2 regions of the Streptomyces sp. DH10 genome follow, and region 2 is predicted to be linked to the other one. Evidence: riboswitches for the same ligand, from Rfam matches in the RefSeq annotation. Region 2 holds a riboswitch; the other holds the start of a gene.
The links. A riboswitch is a leader RNA that binds a small molecule or an ion and turns the genes downstream of it on or off. The one in region 2 is predicted to bind S-adenosylmethionine.
Positions count from the first base shown of each region.

Region 1 (9,722 bases), on a different contig from region 2:
CAGCTCGCTCAGCAGGCCCGCGCGCTCGGTGAGGAAGTCCATGTCACCGGTGACGGTCGAGGCGACCAGGGTGGTCGTGCCGTGCAGGCGGTGGGTGTGGATGCCCTTGAGGACGTCCTCGACCGACCCGGAGGTGAAGGAGGCTCCGCCGCCGCCGTGGTTGTGGATGTCGACGAAGCCGGGGAGTACGTAGTGGCCGGTTACGTCGATGACCTGGGCGTTTTCGGGAGCCATTCCTGTGATGCGGGTGCCGTCGATGGTCACCTGGCCGTTTTCGACGGTTCCTGTGGGGAGGACCACAGTTGCGCCGGCGAGGACCGTGGGGGCTCCTGACGTCGCGGGGTGCGGATGGTTCGTGGCTGGTCGCGCAGTTCCCCGCGCCCCTGGGTGGGCTGCCATCAGGGCGTTACCTCCATACGGTCGGTCGATGCCAGAAGATCCCAGGCCAGCAGGCCCGCCCCCAGGCAACCGGCGCTGTCCCCCAGCGCCGCGGGGACGATCGACGGCTGTTTCTGGAAGGTGATGCGGTGACGGATGGCTTCCCGTAGCGGTGTGAACAGGGTTTCTCCCGCCTCGGCGAGGCCACCGCCGATGATCAGGACCCGTGGGTCCAGCAAGGTGAGGGCCGTGACCAGCCCGTCGGCCAGGGCGTCGACCGCCCCCTGCCAGACGGCCCGCGCCTTCGGGTCGCCGGAGTCCACCGCCTTCGCGCAGTCGGCCGCGTCCGCGCCCGGGTCGCCGGAGGCCGTCGCCCAGGCCTCGCTCACGGCCGCCGCCGAGGCGAAGCGCTCCAGGCAGCCGTGCTGCCCGCAGGGGCAGGGGGATCCGCCGGGGCGTACGACGATGTGGCCGATCTCGCCCGCGAAGCCGTGCGCGCCCGCCTCGACCCGGCCGTCGACGCCGATGGCGCCGGCGATGCCGGTGCCCAGTGCCACGAACAGGAACCGGTCCGCGCCCCGGCCCGCGCCGACCCGGCCCTCGGCGAGGCCGCCGGTGCGCACGTCGTGGCCGAGGGCGACCGGGACGCCCAGCCGCTCCGCCAGCAGGTCGCGCAAGGGGACGTCGCGCCAGCCGAGGTTCGCGGCGTAGGCGGCGACGCCCCGCGCCTCGTCGACGATGCCGGGGACGGCCACGCCGGCGGCGGCCGCGGGCGTGCCGAAGTGCTCGGCGCCGTACGCGCGCAGCTCGGCGGCGAAGTCGAGGATGCCCGCGACCACGGCGTCCGGTCCGTGCTCGCGCGCGGTGGGGCGGCGGGCGCGGTGCAGCAGCTCGCCCTCCGGTCCGGCCAGGGCGGCCTTCATTCCGGTGCCGCCCACGTCGAGGGCGATGACATGTCTCACGGGAACAGTGTGACCCGGGGACCCGCGAGAGGTCTAGTCCACTCGCGTGGTGTAGACCTTATTCCGATTATCGAAAGCTTTCGTTGGCGGTTCACGCCAGGGTTGGGGAAGAACAGCGGTGCAGCGGCGGCGGATGGCAGGAACGATCGCGGTGGTGTCCGCACTGGGCATGACGGCGGTCATCGGCGGCTGTGGCGTGACGGGCGGCTCCGCCGACGTGACCCTGAAGCTGGTCGCCGCCGACTACGGCGACAGTGCGGCCAACAGCTCCAAGAAGTACTGGGACAAGCTGGTGGAGGAGTACGAGGCCGACAACCCCGGGGTGAAGATCGACGTCAGCGTCTACTCCTGGAACGACGTCGACCGCAAGGTCAGGGAGATGGTCGCCGCCGGTGACCCGCCGGACATGGCGCAGATCGGCGCGTACGCCGACTACGCGGCGCAGAACCAGCTCTACAAGGCCGACGACCTGCTCTCCATACCCGTGCAGGCCGACTTCGTCGGGCAGCTGGCCTCCGCGGGACAGGTCAAGGGCGTGCAGTACGGCATGCCGTTCGCCTCCTCCACGCGCGTGCTCTTCTACAACAAGACCCTCTTCGCCAAGGCCGGCATCACCCCGCCCGAGACCTGGGACGACCTGGCCGACGACGCCGAGGCGCTCAAGGACGAGGGCGTGAAGTACCCCTACGCCCTGCCCCTCGGCCCGGAGGAGGCCCAGGCCGAGACGATGCAGTGGATGCTCAGCGGCGGGGGCGGCTACGCCGACACCGTCGGAAGCTACGGCATCGACTCCCCGGAGAACATCGACACCTTCTCCTGGCTGAAGAACGAACTGGTCGCCAAGGAGCTGACCGGGCCGGTCGCGCCCGGCGAGCTGAACCGGGCCGCCGCGTTCTCCGCCTTCGCCGAGGGCGAGGTCGGCATGCTCAACGGCCACCCGTCCCTGATGAAGATGGCCGCCAAGCGCGGTGTCGAGTACGGCATGGTGCCGACGCCGGGCAAGGAGGGGCCGAGCAAGTCCACGCTCGGTGTCGCCGACTGGATGACGGCCTTCCGGAAGAACGGCCACCGCGACCAGGTCGGAGACTTCCTCGACTTCGTCTACAGCGAGAAGAACGTGCTGGCCTTCTCCCGCGAGTACGACCTGCTGCCGGTCACCAGCTCCGCGTCCGCGACCATGGCCGCCTCCGGCCGGGACCGGCACCTCAAGCCGTTCCTGGAGGAGCTGGTGTCCTCCGAGCTCTACCCGGTCGGCAAGACCTCCTGGGCCGACGTCAGCGCCCAGGTCAAGAAGCAGATCGGCAAGGCCGTCGCCCCCTCCGGCAGCCCCTCGGGCGTCCTGGGCCACCTCCAGGCGGTGGCGACCCGGGCGGAGAGCGCGGAGTAGTCCCGCTGTCGGTGGCGGGCGTTACGGTGCCTGGCATGGACGAGGACACGGGTGACGAGCGGCTCGGGCGCAGGGAGCGGGACATCCTGGCGCTCGAACGCCGCGGTTTTTCCGGGCCCGGCGCGAAGGAACGGGCCATACGAGAGGAGCTGGGCCTCGCCCCCGTGCGCTACTACCAACTCCTCAACGCCCTGCTGGACGACCCCCGGGCCCTGTCCCACGACCCGGTGACGGTGAACAGGCTGCGGCGGATACGGGAGACGCGCCGGGCGGAGCGCTAGGGCCTGTCGTTTGGATCAGGTCGCGGGGAATCGACGGCATCTCGTCAGCGCCGGTGCGCGTGCCAGGCCCCGCGTCTGCGACCTGATCCAAACGACAGGCACTTGGACGCGTCAGCCGAGCCGGTCCGCGAGCTCGCGCAGCAGGCGTACGACACCCTCCGGGCCGTCCACCACCACGTCCGCCCGCTCCCTCAGCTCGGTCACCTCGTCGCTGCCGCTGCACACCAGCAGGCCCGGGGTGCCGTCCGAGCGGAGCTTGTCGACGGCCGAGTAGGCGGGCAGGTCGCCCAGGTCGTCGCCGGCGAAGAGGACGGACCCGGCGCCGATCTCCCGGGCGAATCCGGTGAGGGCGGCGCCCTTGTCCATGCCGGGCGGGCGGAGTTCGAGGACCATCCGGCCGGGCTCCACGATCAGGCCGTGGCGGCCGGCCAGTCCGGCGAGCGGTTCGCGCAGGGAGTCCAGCGCGGCCTGCGGGTCGGCGGCCCGGCGGGTGTGCACGGCCACCGCCCGTCCCTTGTCCTCGATCCAGGTCCCCTGTGACGCGCCGAACCGGTCGAGGAGCTCGGGCAGCTCGGTGCGGACCGCGGCGACGCCGGGATGCGGCTCGGGGGCGCTGATCTCGCCGGTGCGGGCGTCCCAGCGCTCGGCGCCGTAGTGACCGAGGACCACGAGGTGTTCCAGGCCCGGGACGTCCGCGAAGCCGCCGTTGCGCACCGCGACCTCGGCCGGCCGCCCGGTGATCACCGCCACGGCGGCCACCTTCGGCGCGAGCGCGGCCAGCGCGGGTACGGCGTCCGCGTGGGCCCGGGCCTGCTCGGGGTCGGCCACGATCGGCGCGAGCGTCCCGTCGAAGTCGAGGCCGATCAGGGCCTTGCCCGGGTGGGCGAGGAGGACGTCCAGACCTTCCTGGCCGGCTTTCGTGGTGGGCACCGGCAGCGGGGAGTCCGTGGGACCGGTCATCGGTGATCAGCCCCTCAGCGCGTCGAGCTGGTCCAGGAACCACTGCGCCGGCGGCAGCGCGGTGGCCGCCGCGGACAGCCGCTTGCTGCGTTCCGCGCGTTCCTCCGGGCCCATCGAGAGCGCCTCGTGCAGGGCCGCCGCCGTCCCCGTCACGTCGTACGGGTTCACCACGATCGCGTCCTCGCCCAGCTCCTCGAACGCCCCGGCCTCCCGCGACAGCACCAGCGCGCAGCCCGCGTCGGAGACGACCGGGACCTCCTTGGCGACGAGGTTCATGCCGTCCCGGATGGGATTGACGAGCGCCACGTCGGCCAGCCGGTACGCGGCCAGGGAGCGGGCGAAGTCGTCCTTGAGATTGAGGACGACCGGGGTCCACCCCGGCGTCCCGTACTCGGCGTTGATCTCCTCCGAGAGCCGCCGCACCTCGGCCGTGTAGTCCCGGTAGACCGCGAGGTCCTGCCGCGAGGGATAGGCGAAGGCCACGTGCACCACGCGCTCGCGCCACTCGGCGTGGGTCTCGAGCAGCCGGCGGTAGGCCAGCAGGCCGCGCACGATGTTCTTCGACAGCTCCGTGCGGTCGACCCGGACGATGGTGCGGCGGCCCTCGCCGATCTCCTCCCGGAGCGCGGCCATCCGCTCCTCGACGTCCGCCTCGTGCGACCGCTTCCGCAGGAAGTCCGCGTCGGCCCCCAGCCCGTGCACGCCGATCCGCGTGCCGCCGAGCCCGCCGGCGAACCGCTCGGCGCACGCGGTGAACGCGTCCGCCCAGCGCTGCGTGAGGAAGCCCAGCCGGTCCGCGCCCAGCATGCCGCGCAGCACCTGCCCGGCCACGTCGTCCGGCAGCATCCGGAAGTACTCGGGCGGCGCCCACGGCGTGTGCGAGAAGTGGCCGATCCTCAGGTCGGGCCGCAGCTCGCGGAGCATGCCCGGCACCAGCGTCAGGTGGTAGTCCTGCACCACCACCGCCGCGCCCTGCGCCGCCTCCTCGGCCAGCGCCTCGGCGAACGCGCGGTTGTACGTCTCGTACGACGTCCACTGGCGCCGGAACTCCGCGTCGAAGACCGGCTCCAGCGGCGTCTGGTAGAGCATGTGGTGGACGAACCACAGCACCGAGTTCGCGATGCCGTTGTACGCGTCCGCGTGTACGTCGGCCGGGATGTCCAGCATCCGTACGCCGTCCTCGCCGACGCCCCGCCGGACCGCCTCGCGGTCGCCGTCGGACAGCGCCGAGCAGACCCACAGGGCGTCCGCGTCCGAGCCGATCGCGGACAGCCCCGAGACCAGCCCGCCGCCGCCCCGCTTGGCGTCCAGCGAACCGTCCTCGCCCACCGAGTAGGAGACCGGGCCACGGTTGGAGGCCACCAGCACCTGTGCAGCACCGTACGTTGAAGCCATAGCCCTCAACCTAGCCCGGCCCGGAAACGCTCAAACGTACGGACCTGACCCACCCGGCCGAAAACGGCCCCGGTCAGGCCGCCCTCCGCGCCTGGTACTCGGCGATCTCCGCCATCGGCGGACGCTCCTCGGTGTCCACGGAGTAGGTGCGCGGCTCGAAGCCGTCGCCGCCCCGCTCGAACTGCGTCAGGGACGGCCGGATCAGATGCCCGCGGGCCAGCCGCAGCTGGGCCGTGCGGTAGATCGCGGCGGCCATCCGGCCCAGCGCCTGCCCGTCCTGGTGCCGGTGCTTGCGCACGCCGATGTCCACCTGGGCGAGGGCGTCCAGGCCCACCAGGTGCAGGGCGTCGACCAGCATCCCCAGCTCGACGCCGTACCCGACGGGGAAGGGCAGCTGCTCCAGCAGCGAGCGGCGGGCCGCGTACTCGCCGCCGAGCGGCTGCACGAAGCCGGCCAGCTGCGGCCAGTGCATGTTGAGCAGCGGGCGGGCCATCAGCTCCGTGACCCGGCCGCCCTGCCCGGCAGCGCCGCCGAGCGGACGGTCGTACATGCCCTTCACCAGGTCGATGTCCGGGTCGGTGAGCAGCGGGCCCACGATTCCCGAAACGAAGTCGGACGAGAAGTCCCTCAGATCCGCGTCGATGAAGCAGACGATGTCCCCGCTGGTGACCAGGAGGGACCGCCACAGCACCTCGCCCTTGCCGGGCACGGGCGGGACGCGCGGGAGGATCTCGTCGCGGTGCACCACCGTCGCGCCCGCGGCGGCGGCCACCTCCGACGTACGGTCGGTCGACCCCGAGTCGACGACGACCAGTTCGTCGACGAGCGGCACCTGCCGCATCAGGTCGTGGCGGATGACGGCGGCGATGTCGCCGACCGTCTCCTCCTCGTTCAGCGCGGGCAGCACGACACTGACGGTCCGGCCCGTGCGTTGCTTGGCGGCGAGGATCTGGTGGAGCGGGCGATCGGTCGCGGACCAGGAACGGGTGCTCAGCCAGCGCTCGACTTCTTCCAGCACCGTGGCGGCTCCTCTGCGTACTCTCGGCGGGACGGACTGTGAGCCATCTCGCGGTTCGGACGACTATCTCAACTGTCCTGGTCGTCGGTTACAGTCTTGAACAACGCGGATGACCATCGCATGTCCGGGGTCAGCCGTTGTTTACAACCGAATACAGCTCATCCAGAGGGGCAGAGGGATACGGCCCGATGAAGCCCCGGCAACCCTCCAGCCGATACTCGTAGGTCACTGTCGACCGCTCCGCGAGGTCCCGGCTCGGGAAGGTGCCAAATCCGTCTCACGGCGAGATGCGTCGTGAGGAAGATGAGGAAGGGCCTCGCCTCACATGGCTGTGCAGACTGTTGCAAGCACCACTGACTCCACCGTAGACCTCGGTCCCGCCGCGGCGCTGAGCTGCCGCGAGTGCGGTCACCGCGTACCCCTCGGCCCGGTCTTCGCGTGCGAGGAGTGTTTCGGCCCGCTGGAGATCGCCTACGACTTCTCGGCCTACGACACCGAGGAGCTCCGCAAGCGGATCGAAGCGGGCCCCGCGAACATCTGGCGCTACGCCCCGCTGCTGCCGGTCCCGGCCGACGTGGCGACCAAGCCGAACATCAACCCGGGCTGGACCCAGCTCGTCAAGGCCGACAACCTCGCGCGCGAGCTGGGTGTCGACGCCGGCAAGCTCTTCATCAAGGACGACTCCGGCAACCCGACGCACTCCTTCAAGGACCGGGTCGTCGCCCAGGCCCTGGAGGCCGCCCGCGCCTTCGGCTTCACCACGCTGTCCTGCTCCTCCACCGGCAACCTCGCCGGCGCCGTGGGTGCCGCGGCGGCCCGCGCCGGCTTCCGCTCCTGCGTGTTCATCCCGCACGACCTGGAGCAGGGCAAGGTCGTCATGGCCGCGGTCTACGGCGGCGAGCTCGTCGGCATCCAGGGCAACTACGACGACGTGAACCGCTTCTGTTCCGAGCTGATCGGCGACCCGGCGGGCGAGGGCTGGGGCTTCGTCAACGTCAACCTGCGGCCGTACTACGCCGAGGGCTCCAAGACCCTGGCGTACGAGATCTGCGAGCAGCTCGGCTGGCAGCTGCCCGACCAGATCGTCGTGCCGATCGCCTCCGGCTCGCAGCTCACGAAGATCGACAAGGGCCTTCAGGAGCTGATCAAGCTCGGACTGGTCGAGGACAAGCCGTACAAGATCTTCGGCGCGCAGGCCGAGGGCTGCTCGCCGGTGTCGACGGCCTACAAGGCCGGCCACGACGTCGTGCGCCCGCAGAAGCCCGACACGATCGCCAAGTCGCTGGCGATCGGCAACCCGGCGGACGGGCCGTACGTGCTCGACATCGCGCGCCGCACGGGCGGTGCGGTGGAGGACGTGAACGACGAGCAGGTCGTCGACGCGATCAAGATCCTCGCCCGGACCGAGGGCATCTTCGCGGAGACCGCCGGTGGTGTGACCGTGGGCGTGGCGAAGAAGCTGGTCGAGAACGGGGTGCTCGACCCGTCGTTGACGACCGTGGTGCTGAACACGGGGGACGGTCTGAAGACGCTGGATGCGGTGGCCGGCACCGGGCTCACCGCGACCATTCGGCCGAGCCTGGAGTCGTTCCGGGAAGCCGGTCTCGTCTGACCGTCGTTCGCTGCGGGCCAGTGGGGGCCGGTCGCGCCCACGCGGCGGAGCCGCACATTCAACCCAGCCCCGCGCCCCTGAGGCCTGATTCCCACCGGAGGTTTTGAAGTCATGAGCGTCACCGTTCGCATCCCCACCATCCTGCGTACCTACACCGGCGGCCAGGCCGAGGTCGCCGCCGAGGGCGCGACCCTCGGCGAGGTCATCGCCGATCTGGAGAAGAACCACACCGGGATCGCCGCCCGGGTGCTGGACGACCAGGGCAAGCTGCGCCGGTTCGTCAACGTGTACGTCAACGACGACGACGTGCGGTTCGAGCAGGGGCTGGAGACGGCGACGCCGGACGGTGCCGGGGTGTCGATCATCCCCGCCGTCGCCGGTGGCTGAACCGGTCGACCGGCTTGATTATTACCTTCGGTAACGGCGGTTACTGAGAGCTCATCGAATTGCCCCCTCCGTAAGAGAAGCGGAGGGGGCAATTCTGTGTGATTGAGCGCGGTACAGTTGGGGAACGCAGCGCCGATCTCCTGATCGGGAGCCCTTAATTCCTGCCGCGCGCCCGACAAGATGTAGCCAAAGTGTGTGCGTCTTTCGCGGCTTTTGTTCCTTTTGTGTGGCCCGACTTGCCCTGAAGTCGGGCGAATTCTCCCCACATTCCGGATCCTGCGCGTCCAGAATTCTCGTCCGATTGACCTGTTGCAGACGGCAGTTGGACAGATACATTCAGCCGCGGTCGACGCGTTCCGGCGCACGCCCCCAACCGTGGGGGGTGAGGTCTGACCCGGGTCCGCGAAGTGTGGATCTGTGCAAGGGCCAGTAATAGGGGAGTTAGGCATGGCTCAGGGCACCGTCAAGTGGTTCAACGCGGAGAAGGGGTACGGCTTCATCGCGGTCGACGGTGGTGCGGATGTTTTCGTCCACTACAGCGCGATTCAGATGGACGGCTACCGCACCCTGGAAGAGGGCCAGCGGGTCGAGTTCGAGATCTCGCAGGGCCAGAAGGGACCGCAGGCCGACATGGTTCGCGTCTCTGCCTGAACGCGCACCACGACCAAGCGCAAGCGACCGGTCTTCTCTGAAGGGCCCGCACCCCACGGGGTGCGGGCCCTTCGGCCTGTTCGGGGCCGGCAGTCCGGGGTGGCGGGGTGGCGGGTGCACCGGGCGACTGCTCGCCGAGGTCCGCCGTGCCCGAGGTGTTTCGGAGTCCGTCCTGGTGCGGGGGTGCCGTGGTCCGGCGGGCTCCAGAATGGCATGCTCTCCGGACCGGTTCGGGGTCGGCGGCGGGGTGCCGGGCGGCCGCTCGCCGAGGTCCGCCGCTCGCCGAGCTCTGCCGCGCCCGAGGTCCGTAGCTCGTCGAGGTCCGCCGCGCCGAGGACCGCTGCGCGAGGTCTGCCGGGCCGAGGACCGCTGCGCGAAGTCCGCCGCGCCCGAGGTCCGCCGTGTCCGAGGTGTTTCGGAGTCCGTCCTGGGGCCGTGGTCCGGCGGGCTCCAGAACGGCATGCTCTCGGGGCCGGTTCGGGGGTCGGCGGCGGGGTGCCGGGCGCGCCGGGTGGCCGCTCTCCGAGGTTCGCCGCGCCGAGGACCGCTGCGCGAGGTCTGCCGCGCCGAGGACCGCTGCGCGAAGTCCGCCGCGCCCGAGGTCCGCCGTGCAGACGTGCTTCGGAGTCCGTCGTGGGGCGGGCGTGCGGTTCGCGCCCCGGGTCGGCTCGCTTCCGGACCCGCTCGCGCC
Region 1 is NZ_JARVKU010000002.1:154,459-164,180, forward strand. Features, by position in the region: gene nagA (N-acetylglucosamine-6-phosphate deacetylase) at 1-399, opposite strand, end outside; gene QC385_RS04325 (ROK family protein) at 399-1,340, opposite strand; gene QC385_RS04330 (ABC transporter substrate-binding protein) at 1,474-2,727, shown strand; gene QC385_RS04335 (DUF3263 domain-containing protein) at 2,763-3,008, shown strand; gene otsB (trehalose-phosphatase) at 3,120-3,968, opposite strand; gene QC385_RS04345 (alpha,alpha-trehalose-phosphate synthase (UDP-forming)) at 3,975-5,363, opposite strand; gene QC385_RS04350 (glucosyl-3-phosphoglycerate synthase) at 5,437-6,381, opposite strand; SAM riboswitch class I at 6,537-6,691, shown strand; gene thrC (threonine synthase) at 6,707-7,993, shown strand; gene QC385_RS04360 (ubiquitin-like small modifier protein 1) at 8,105-8,380, shown strand; gene QC385_RS04365 (cold-shock protein) at 8,828-9,031, shown strand.
Region 1: it holds a riboswitch for S-adenosylmethionine, as region 2 does, so the genes downstream of both, thrC (threonine synthase) here and QC385_RS16935 (aminotransferase class V-fold PLP-dependent enzyme) in region 2, are expected to answer to the same signal.

Region 2 (9,722 bases):
CTGGAGCTGTTCCTGCGGCATCCCGGGCAGGTGCTGTCCCGCGAGCAGATCCTCTCCCACGTGTGGGGCTACGACTTCGACCCCGGTTCCAACATCGTGGACGTCTATGTCCGCACACTGCGCAAGAAGCTCGGCGCGGAGCGGGTGGAGACCGTGCGCGGGATGGGGTACCGGCTTCCCACCGGGTGAAGTTCCTTTCATGTTCGGCTCATCGACGGCTCACGGCCCGGATGAACCCTCGATGACGTGACATGGAACCTACGAGCTCTCACTGCCCTGTGCGTGGCACTGTCGCTGTGCGCCCTGCTGGCCGTCCCGGGGAACTTCCCGGGACTCGGCGGTGACGCCCGCTTCACCCTCGCCGTGTTCGTCCTGGCGACCTGTGCGTGGATCGGAACGTCGATAGACGACACGTACATCGCGCTGGGCGCCGCACTGGCGCTGACGGTGACCGGCGTGATCAGCAACAACACCCTGTTCGGCACTCTCGGCGACGACACCGTGTGGCTGCTGATCTGCGCGTTCGTCCTGGCGGCGGCGGTGTCGCGGACCGGGCTCGCGGGCCGTGCGGCGGTCTTCCTCGTCAGCGGAGCCCGCACCGTGCGCCAGCTCGTGCACCTGACGACGGCGGCCCTGGTCGTCACGGCCTTCGCGGTGCCGGCCACCTCCGGCCGGGCCGCGCTGGCGCTGCCGGTGTTCCTGGCCCTCGCCAAGGTCCTGGCCGACCGCAAGCGACTGGTCGTGATGCTGGCGCTGCTGTTTCCGACCGTGATCCTTCTGTCGGCAGTAGCGACTCTGATCGGTGCCGGCGCGCATCTGATCACCGTGTCAGTCCTGTTCGAAGCGACCGGGCAGCACATCGGCTTCACGGAGTGGCTGCTGCTGGGCCTTCCGCTGGCCGTGGTGTCGTCCCACCTGGCCGCCGAGCTGGTGCTGCTGACGATGACGCGGCGCGAGGACCGGCGCGGGCCCGTCCACATCACCGCCCAGCAGATCCAGGAGCACAGCGAACAGGCGGTCACCGGCCCATGGACGCAGGCCGAGAAGCGTTGCGCCCTCCTGCTCGCCACGGTCGTGCTGCTGTGGTGCAGCGAGCCGCTGCACCACCTGCCGCCCGCGATCGTGGCACTGATCGGCGCGGTGGTGGCCGCCTCGCCCGCACTCGGCACCGTACGCCTGAAGGACGCGCTGAAGACCGTCCCCTGGTCGCTGCTGTTGTTCATGGCGGCGACGATGGCGATGGGCGTCGCGCTCGCCGACTCGGGAGCGGCGAAGTGGCTGGTCTCCGGCCTGCCGACGAACGAGCCCCCGATGGTGTTCCTGGCGATAGTGATCGTCATCAGCACGGCCGCCCACCTGGTCCTCCAGTCCCGCTCCGCCCGCTCCTCCGTCCTGGTCCCGCTCGTCGTGGCCGCCTCCGTCGGCGTCGGCGTCAACCCGGTCGCCGCCGCGCTCGCCTCCACCGCCGCGGCCGGCTTCTGCCACACCCTGCCCGCCTCCGCCAAGCCGGTCACGCTGTTCGCGCAGCTTCCCGGCACCCCCACCTACACCCCGCGCGATCTACTGCGGCTGTCCGCCTTCCTGGCCCCGCTGACCGCCGCGCTCGTCCTGCTCTTCGCCGTCGCGGTCTGGCCGCTGCTCGGCGTCTCCGTCACCCGCTAAGGAGCCCTCATGCTGAACCGTGTCGTCGTAGCCCCCAGTGGTTTCAAGGAGTCCCTGTCCGCGGAGGCCGCCGCCGACGCCATCGCGGCCGGCGTGCGCCGGGTCCTGCCCGATGCCGAGCTGGACCTCGTCCCGCTGGTGGACGGCGGCGAGGGCACGGCCCTCGCCCTGGCCGCGGCGACCGGGGGCAGGCTCGTCCCCGTACCCGCCACCGGACCGATCGGCGAGACCGTCGGCTCCCACTTCGCCCTGCTGGGCTCAGGGGACACGGCGGTGGTGGAGATGGCGGCGGTCGCGGGCCTCTCCCTGGTCCCGCGCGACCTGCGCGACCCGGGCGCCATCACCACCTACGGCGTCGGCGAACTGATCCGGGCCGCACTCGACTCGGGCGTCCGGCGGATCCTCGTCGGCTGCGGCGACTCGGGCACCTCCGACGGCGGCGCGGGCGCCCTCCAGGCGCTCGGGGCCCGGCTAGTGGACGAGGGAGGCGAGGAACTCCCCTTCGGGGGCCGGGAGTTGACGCGACTGCACCGCATCGACCCGAGGGGCCTCGACCCCCGCCTGGCGGAGGTGGAGCTGCTCGTCGCCTGCAACCCGTTCAACGTGCTGTGCGGCGAGCGGGGCGTGGCCCGGGTCTTCGGCCCGCAGAAGGGCGCGACGCCCGAGCAGGTCGAGCAGCTGTCGGCCGGACTGGAGAACTGGGCCTTCGTCCTCACCCGTGACGTCGCCGTCCCGGACAGCAATCTCCGGTACGGTCCCGGAACCGGGGCCTCAGGCGGCCTGGGCGCCGGGCTCGCCGCCCTCGGCGCCCGTCTCCTCCCCCGCTTCGACGTACTGCTGGACCACCTCGACCTGGACGCCCGGCTGGCCGGCGCCGACCTGGTGATCACCGCCGAGGGCGCCCTGGACCACCAGACGCCGCGCGGCAAGGTCCCCGCCGAGGTGGCCCGCCGGGCCAAGCTCCACGGCCGCCCGGTCCTGGCCCTGGCGGGCACGCTCGGCGAGGGCGCGCATGAGGTGCCGGGTGTGGACGCCTGCCACGGCATCCTGCCCGCCCCGATGGAGCTGGCCGAGGCACTGCTGCGCGCGAGCGAACTGCTCACCGACGCCACGGAACGCGCCCTGCGGATGATCGTCCTCGGCACCCGGCTGCCCCTGGTCCCCGAGACCGTTCAGGCGGAGGTGTCCGGCACGCAACGCCCGTCCTCCGTGCGGTAGTTCCACCGCGCCCCGTCCGTCACGAGCTCCTTCACGGCCCGAACGAACCGCTCCACGTGCTCGTCCGGCGTCCCCGCGCCGAAGCTCACGCGGATGGCGTTGAGGGACTTCTCGCCGGGAGCCGCCTCCGGTGCGCCGCACTCGCCCTGCGTCTGCGGGTCGCTGCCGAGCAGCGTGCGCACCAGCGGGTGGGCGCAGAAGAGCCCGTCCCGGACGCCGATGCCGTACTCGGCGGAGAGCGCGGCGGCGAAGTGCGAGCTGTTCCAGCCCTCGACGACGAAGGAGAGCACACCGACGCGCGGGGCGTCGTCCCCGAAGAGGGACAGGAACCGCACCTGGGGGACGTCGGCGAGCCCCTCGCGCACCTGGGCGACCAGGTACTGCTCGCGGGCGACGAGCGTGTCGAAGCCGGCCTCCGTCAGCGCCTTGCAGGCGGAGGCGACGGCGTAGGCGCCGATGACGTTGGGCGAGCCGGCCTCGTGACGGGCGGCGCTTTCGTGCCACTCCACGTCCACTCCCCCGTCGGTGCGCCGGGTGACCTTGCGGCTGGCGCCGCCGCCCGCGAGGTAAGGCTCGGCCTCGCGCAGCCAGTCGGCCCGCCCGGCCAGCACGCCGGAGCCGAAGGGCGCGTACAGCTTGTGCCCGGAGAAGGCGACCCAGTCGACGTCGAGGTCCTCGACGGACACGGGGTGGTGCGGGGCCAGTTGGGCGGCGTCGAGCACGATCCGGGCGCCATGGGCGTGCGCGGCCGCCGCGAGCTCCCGTACGGGCCACAGCTCGCCGGTGACGTTGGAGGCGCCGGTGACGCAGACGAGGGCCGGGCCGTGGCCCCCTTCAATGGACACAGTCCTCCCGGCGAGGGCGCGCTCCAAGGTCTCGACGGCCTGGCGGGGGCTGCGCGGGGCGTCGAGGTACGTGACGCGGGCGTCGCGCCAGGGCAGCAGGGCGGCGTGATGCTCGGTCTCGAAGACGAAGACCTGGCAGCCGGCCGGGAGCGCGGCGGCGAGGAGGTTGAGGGAGTCGGTGGTGGACCGGGTGAAGACCACCTGGTCGCCGTCCCGGCAGCCGAGGAACTCCGCGACCGTACGGCGGGCGTTCTCGAACAGGTCGGTCGACAGCTGGGACAGGTACCCGGCACCGCGGTGGACGCTGCCGTAGTACGGCGCGTAGGCGGCGACGTCGTCCCAGACTCGCTGGAGCGCCGGGGCGCTGGCGGCGTAGTCGAGCGCGGCGTAGGTGACCTCGCCACCGGTGACGAGCGGAACGGTGACGTCCCGGCCCAGGACGGGCAGCGGGGCACAGACGGACGGGGCGGCGGCAAGGGTGGAGACGGACATGACGGAACTCCCGTGAAGTCAGGTGAAATCCGCCCGCGAGGACGTGGCTCAAGCGGGGGTGAAGGAAAGAGGGGTGCGGAGGCGGGGCTCTGCGGCCCTATCGCATTCGCTGGTTCACGAGAGACTCCTCGTCACGCGCTTGCCACAGACCTCGCTGCCTGCGGCCTGGTCTTCACCCGGGGCACCCCGCCACGGACGGAGGGTTGCCGGACAGTCGGCCGGGGCCTCATGACTGTCACTCATGACCTGAGAAGGAACCTACGAGAATGATCGAGGTCCCGCAACCCGCGTCCGGATTGCGGGACACCCGGCGCTACGCGTTGCTCGCCGCCACCCACCGCTCCAGGGTCCGCTTGGCGGCCCCGGAGTCGATCGATTCCGCCGCCTTGGCCATGCCGGTACGGATCTGCTCGGCCAGCGGTCCCTGGCCGGGATCGAGGGCCACCAGGGCAGCCGCCGAGTTCAGCAGGACCGCGTCCCGCACCGGGCCCGTCTCGCCGTCCAGCAGACGGCGGGCGACCTCCGCGTTGTAGGAGGCGTCCGCGCCGCGCAGCGCCTCCACGGGGACGAGTTCGAGGCCCACGTCGCGCGGGTCGAAGGCCTCCTCGGTCACCTTGCCGTCGCGGACGACCCACACCCGGGACGTGGCGGTGGTGGTCAGTTCGTCGAGGCCGTCGTCACCCCGGAAGACCAGGGACGAGTGGCCGCGCTCGGCGAAGACGCCCGCGACGATCGGTGCCATGCGCGGATCCGCGACACCGACGGCCTGGGCGCGTACCTTCGCGGGGTTGGTCAGCGGACCGAGGACGTTGAAGATCGTCCGGATGCCCAACTGGCCGCGGGCCGCGCCCGCGTGGCGCATCGCCGGGTGGAACTTCGCCGCGAAGCAGAAGGTGATCCCGGCGTCCTCGGCGACCTGGGCCACCCGGTGCGTCGGCAGCTCCAGATTGACGCCGAGCTTCTCCAGCACGTCCGACGCCCCGGACGCCGAGGACGCCGCGCGGTTGCCGTGCTTGACGACCTTCGCGCCCGTGCCGGCGATGACGATCGCCGACATCGTGGAGATGTTGACGGTCTTCGCCCCGTCGCCGCCCGTGCCGACGATGTCGACGGCCGGACCCGGCACCTCGATCACGTTGGCGTGCTCGTACATCGCCCGGACGAATCCGGCGATCTCCTCGATGGTCTCGCCCTTGGCCCGCAGCGCCACCACGAACCCGGCGATCTGCGCGTCCGTCGCCTCGCCCCGCATGATCAGGTCCATCGCCCACGCGGTGTCGTCGGCGGTCAGGTCCCGGCGGTCCAGCAGACCGTTCAGCAGCAGGGGCCAGGAGCGGCCCGCCGCGGTGTCGCCTCCAGCCGGGATCACAGCGCTCATAAGCCGCTCCAGGGTCAGGCGTCCCGCACTACGGGACGAGAGTCTCAACGGGGTCCACCCTATCCAGCCCCGGGGCACCGCGAAGGGCCCCGTCCGAACACCGGACGGGGCCCTTCTGTGGCGTGGCGAAGCAGTGATCAGTGGTGGCCGTGGCCGCTCGTGATCTCCCGGTACTCCTCGGCGGTCGGCTTCGGGATCTGGGCTCCCTCGCCGTAGTAGGACTCGCTGAGCTTGGCGCGCAGCTTCTCGGAGCCCTTCACCTTGCGCTCGACACCGTTCTCGTCGACCGTCGGGCCGATCTCGACCGGCTGGTACTGCTCGTGCGCCGTGAGCGTGTACATCTGCTCCTGGCTGAGCGGCTCGTGCACCTCGATGAACTCACCGTGCGGCAGGCGCTTGATGATGCCCGACTCGCGGCCGTGCAGCACCTTCTCCTTGTCCCGGCGCTGGAGGCCGAGGCAGATGCGCTTGGTGATGATGAACGCGATGACCGGTCCGACGAAGAACCCGATCCGGACGAACCAGGTGACCGCGTTGATCGACAGGTGGAAGTGGGTGGCCACGATGTCGTTGCCACCGCCGATCAGCATGATCATGTAGCCGGTGATCCACGCGACACCGAAGCCGGTACGCGTCGGGGCGTTGCGCGGCCGGTCCAGGATGTGGTGCTCGCGCTTGTCCCCGGTGACCCACGACTCGATGAACGGGTAGAGGGCGATGATCCCGAGGAACAGGCCGAAGAGGACCAGCGGGATGAACACGCCCAGGACGAGCGTGTGACCCCAGAAGTCGATCTCCCAGCCCGGCATCGCCCGGATCAGACCCTCGGCGAAGCCCATGTACCAGTCGGGCTGCGCACCCGTCGACACCTGGTCGGGACGGTAGGGACCCAGGACCCAGATCGGGTTGACGGTCGCGATGCCGGCGATGGCCGCGATGAAGCCGAAGACCAGGAAGAAGAAGCCTCCGGCCTTGGCGGCGTAGACCGGCAGCAGCGGCATGCCGACGACGTTCTTGTTGGTGCGTCCGGGACCCGCGAACTGCGTGTGCTTGTGGTAGAAGACCAGGATCAGGTGGCCGACCACGAGCCCGAGCATGATGCCCGGCAGCAGCAGGATGTGGATCGAGTAGAACCGGGCGACGAAGTCGGTCCCCGGGAACTCCCCGCCGAACAGGAACATCGAGATGTACGTGCCGACGATCGGCACGGACAGGATCGCGCCCTGGGTGAAGCGGACACCGGTGCCGGAGAGCAGGTCGTCCGGGAGCGAGTACCCGGTGAAACCGGTGAACATGCCCAGGACGAACAGCAGGAAGCCGAACAGCCAGTTGATCTCACGCGGCTTGCGGAACGCGCCGGTGAAGAACACGCGCATCATGTGCACGAACATGCCGGCGAGGAAGATGATCGCCGCCCAGTGGTGGATCTGCCGGATGAGCAGACCGCCGCGCACGTCGAAGCTGATGTCCAGGGTGGAGGCGAACGCCTCCGACATCAGCTGCCCCTGGAGCGGGACGTAACTGCCGTGGTACTCCACCTCGTTCATCGACGGGTGGAAGAAAAGCGTCAGGTACACACCCGTCAGGATGATGATGATGAAGCTGTAGAGGCAGATCTCACCCAGCATGAAGGACCAGTGGTCCGGGAAGATCTTGCGCATGTTGGCCTTGGCCAGGGAGTAGATCCCGAGGCGGCCGTCGGCCCAGTCGGCGACCCGCTCTCCGGCGGGTGCCTTGCGGCGTTCTTGTGCAGTGCTCATCCGCGCTCCCAGAAAGCAGGGCCGACGGGCTCTTCGAAGTCGCCGAGCGCCTCGAGGTAGCCCTCGTCGTTCACGCCGATGCGGAGCTGCGGCAGGGCGTGACCAGCGGGGCCGAAGATCACTCGGGCACCGTCGGAGAGGTCGAAGGTGGACTGGTGGCAGGGGCAGAGCACGTGGTGCGTCTGCTGCTCGTACAGGGAGATCGGGCAACCGACGTGGGTGCAGATCTTCGAGTACGCGACGATGCCCTCGTGCGACCACTCGAGCTCGCGCTTGTCCTTGATGTTCTCCGGCTGGATCCGGACGATCATCAGGGCGGCCTTGGCGATCTCGTTCTGGAACTCGTGGTCGTGCTCCTCCAGGCCCTCGGGCTTGGCGAAGGTCAGCGAACCGACCGCGACGTCCGACGGACGCAGCGGCTCGTTCGTGTTCATGTTGACGAGCAGCTTGCCCTTGGACCACAGCGTGTGACGCAGCTTGTCCTCGGGCAGCGGGCCGAGGTCGCGCAGCAGGACGACACCGGAGAGCGGCACCAGCGTGAGCGCGCCGAACATGGTGTTGCGGATCAGCTTGCGGCGGCCGAGCGCGGACTCCTTGGCGCCCTGCTTGAAGTCCGCGAAGACCTTCTCGCGGACCTCGGGCTCAGCCTCGATCGGGTGCCGCTCGTCGGCGATCTCCACGTCCGACATCAGGGTGCGGGCCCAGTGGACGGCGCCCGCGCCGATGCAGAACAGCGCGATGCCGAGCGTCAGGCCCAGCGCGAAGTTCAGCGCGCTGATGTGGCCCAGCGGGAAGATGTAGACCGACTTGTCGACCGGGATCGCCACGAACGCGGCGATGAAGGCGATGGTGGCCAGCATCGACACCGTGAACATCAGGGCGACCGAGCGCTCGGACCGCTTGGCGGCCCGCTCGTCGACGTCCTGGATCCGGTGCTCGTGGGGGGGCAGGCCCGGGTCGGCGAACGGGTGCTCGTCCGCGGGGCTCAGCGCCCCGTGCCCGTGCTCGTCATGTCCTGCGGTCTGCTCGGACTGCTCGGCAGGCAGGTTCTCTTCGGGAATGTCTTGGCTACTCATGACTTCTTGGCCTTTGCGGTCCGGGCGGCGACCCACACGGCGACGGCGATCAGCCCGCCGAGACCGAAGATCCAGCCGAACAGACCCTCGCTGACCGGCCCGAGGCCGCCGAGCTCGAGACCGCCGGGGCTCTCGGACTTGCTGCTGTTGACCGCGTCCAGGTACGCGATGATGTCCTTCTTGTTCTCCTCCGAGAGCGTGGTCCCGGGGAAGGACGGCATGTTCTGCGGGCCGGTCTCCATGGCCTCGTAGATGTGCTTCGGGGAGACACCCTCGAGGTCCGGTGCGTACTTGCCGTGCGTCAGCGCACCGCCCTTGCCGGTGAAGTTGTGGCACTGCGCGCAGTTGGTGCGGAACAGCTCACCGCCCTTGGCGATGTCGGCACCCTGGGGGCCGTACTGCTCCTCGGTCGGGATGGCGGGCCCGGCGCCCAGCGAGGCGATGTAGGCCGCGAGCTGGTCGATCTCGGCCTGGGTGTAGATGTTCTTCTTCTTGGGGACCTGCGGGCCCTGGGAGGTGGCGGCCGGCATGCGGCCGGTGCCCACCTGGAAGTCCACGGCCGCGGCGCCCACGCCTACCAGGCTCGGCCCGTCGGAGGTGCCCTGACCGCCGGTGCCGTGGCAACTGGCGCAGCCGACCGAGTAGAGCTTCTTGCCCTCCTCGATGGTGAGGGACTGGGCGGTTTCGTCGGCCTCAGCCTTGCTCGTGGGTGCGAACACGGCGTACAGCCCCCCGCTGAAGAGCAGCGCGAGGAGTAGGACGACGACCGCCGCCAACGGGTGGCGTCGTCGTGCGGAGAGCTTTTTCACGGATTACCCCGGTGTCAGGATCTTCTGCGTCGGTGCTTCTGGGATGCGTGCCTCGTCGGGCGCGCGCTGCGGTCCCGCTACTTGATCATGTAGATCGTGGCGAAGAGGCCGATCCAGACGACATCGACGAAGTGCCAGTAATAGGACACGACGATCGCGGCGGTCGCCTGCTCGTGGGTGAACCTCCGGGCCGCGTAGGTCCGGCCCAGGACCAGCAGGAAGGCGATGAGACCGCCCGTCACGTGCAGGCCGTGGAAGCCGGTGGTCAGGTAGAAGACCGAGCCGTACGGGTCGGAGGAGAGGGACAGGCCCGCCTCCTTGACCAGCTCGGTGTACTCGAGGACCTGACCGCCGATGAAGATCGCACCCATCACGAACGTGACGATGAACCACATCCGCAGCTTCTTCACGTCACCGCGCTCGGCGGCGAAGACGCCGAGCTGGCAGGTGAGCGAGGAGAGCACCAGGATGGTGGTGTTCGC
Region 2 is NZ_JARVKU010000007.1:103,066-112,787, reverse strand. Features, by position in the region: gene QC385_RS16950 (response regulator transcription factor) at 1-189, shown strand, start outside; gene QC385_RS16945 (SLC13 family permease) at 247-1,662, shown strand; gene QC385_RS16940 (glycerate kinase family protein) at 1,672-2,880, shown strand; gene QC385_RS16935 (aminotransferase class V-fold PLP-dependent enzyme) at 2,835-4,217, opposite strand; SAM riboswitch class IV at 4,348-4,464, opposite strand; gene trpD (anthranilate phosphoribosyltransferase) at 4,531-5,595, opposite strand; gene qcrB (cytochrome bc1 complex cytochrome b subunit) at 5,733-7,355, opposite strand; gene qcrA (cytochrome bc1 complex Rieske iron-sulfur subunit) at 7,352-8,431, opposite strand; gene qcrC (cytochrome bc1 complex diheme cytochrome c subunit) at 8,428-9,240, opposite strand; gene ctaE (aa3-type cytochrome oxidase subunit III) at 9,318-9,722, opposite strand, start outside.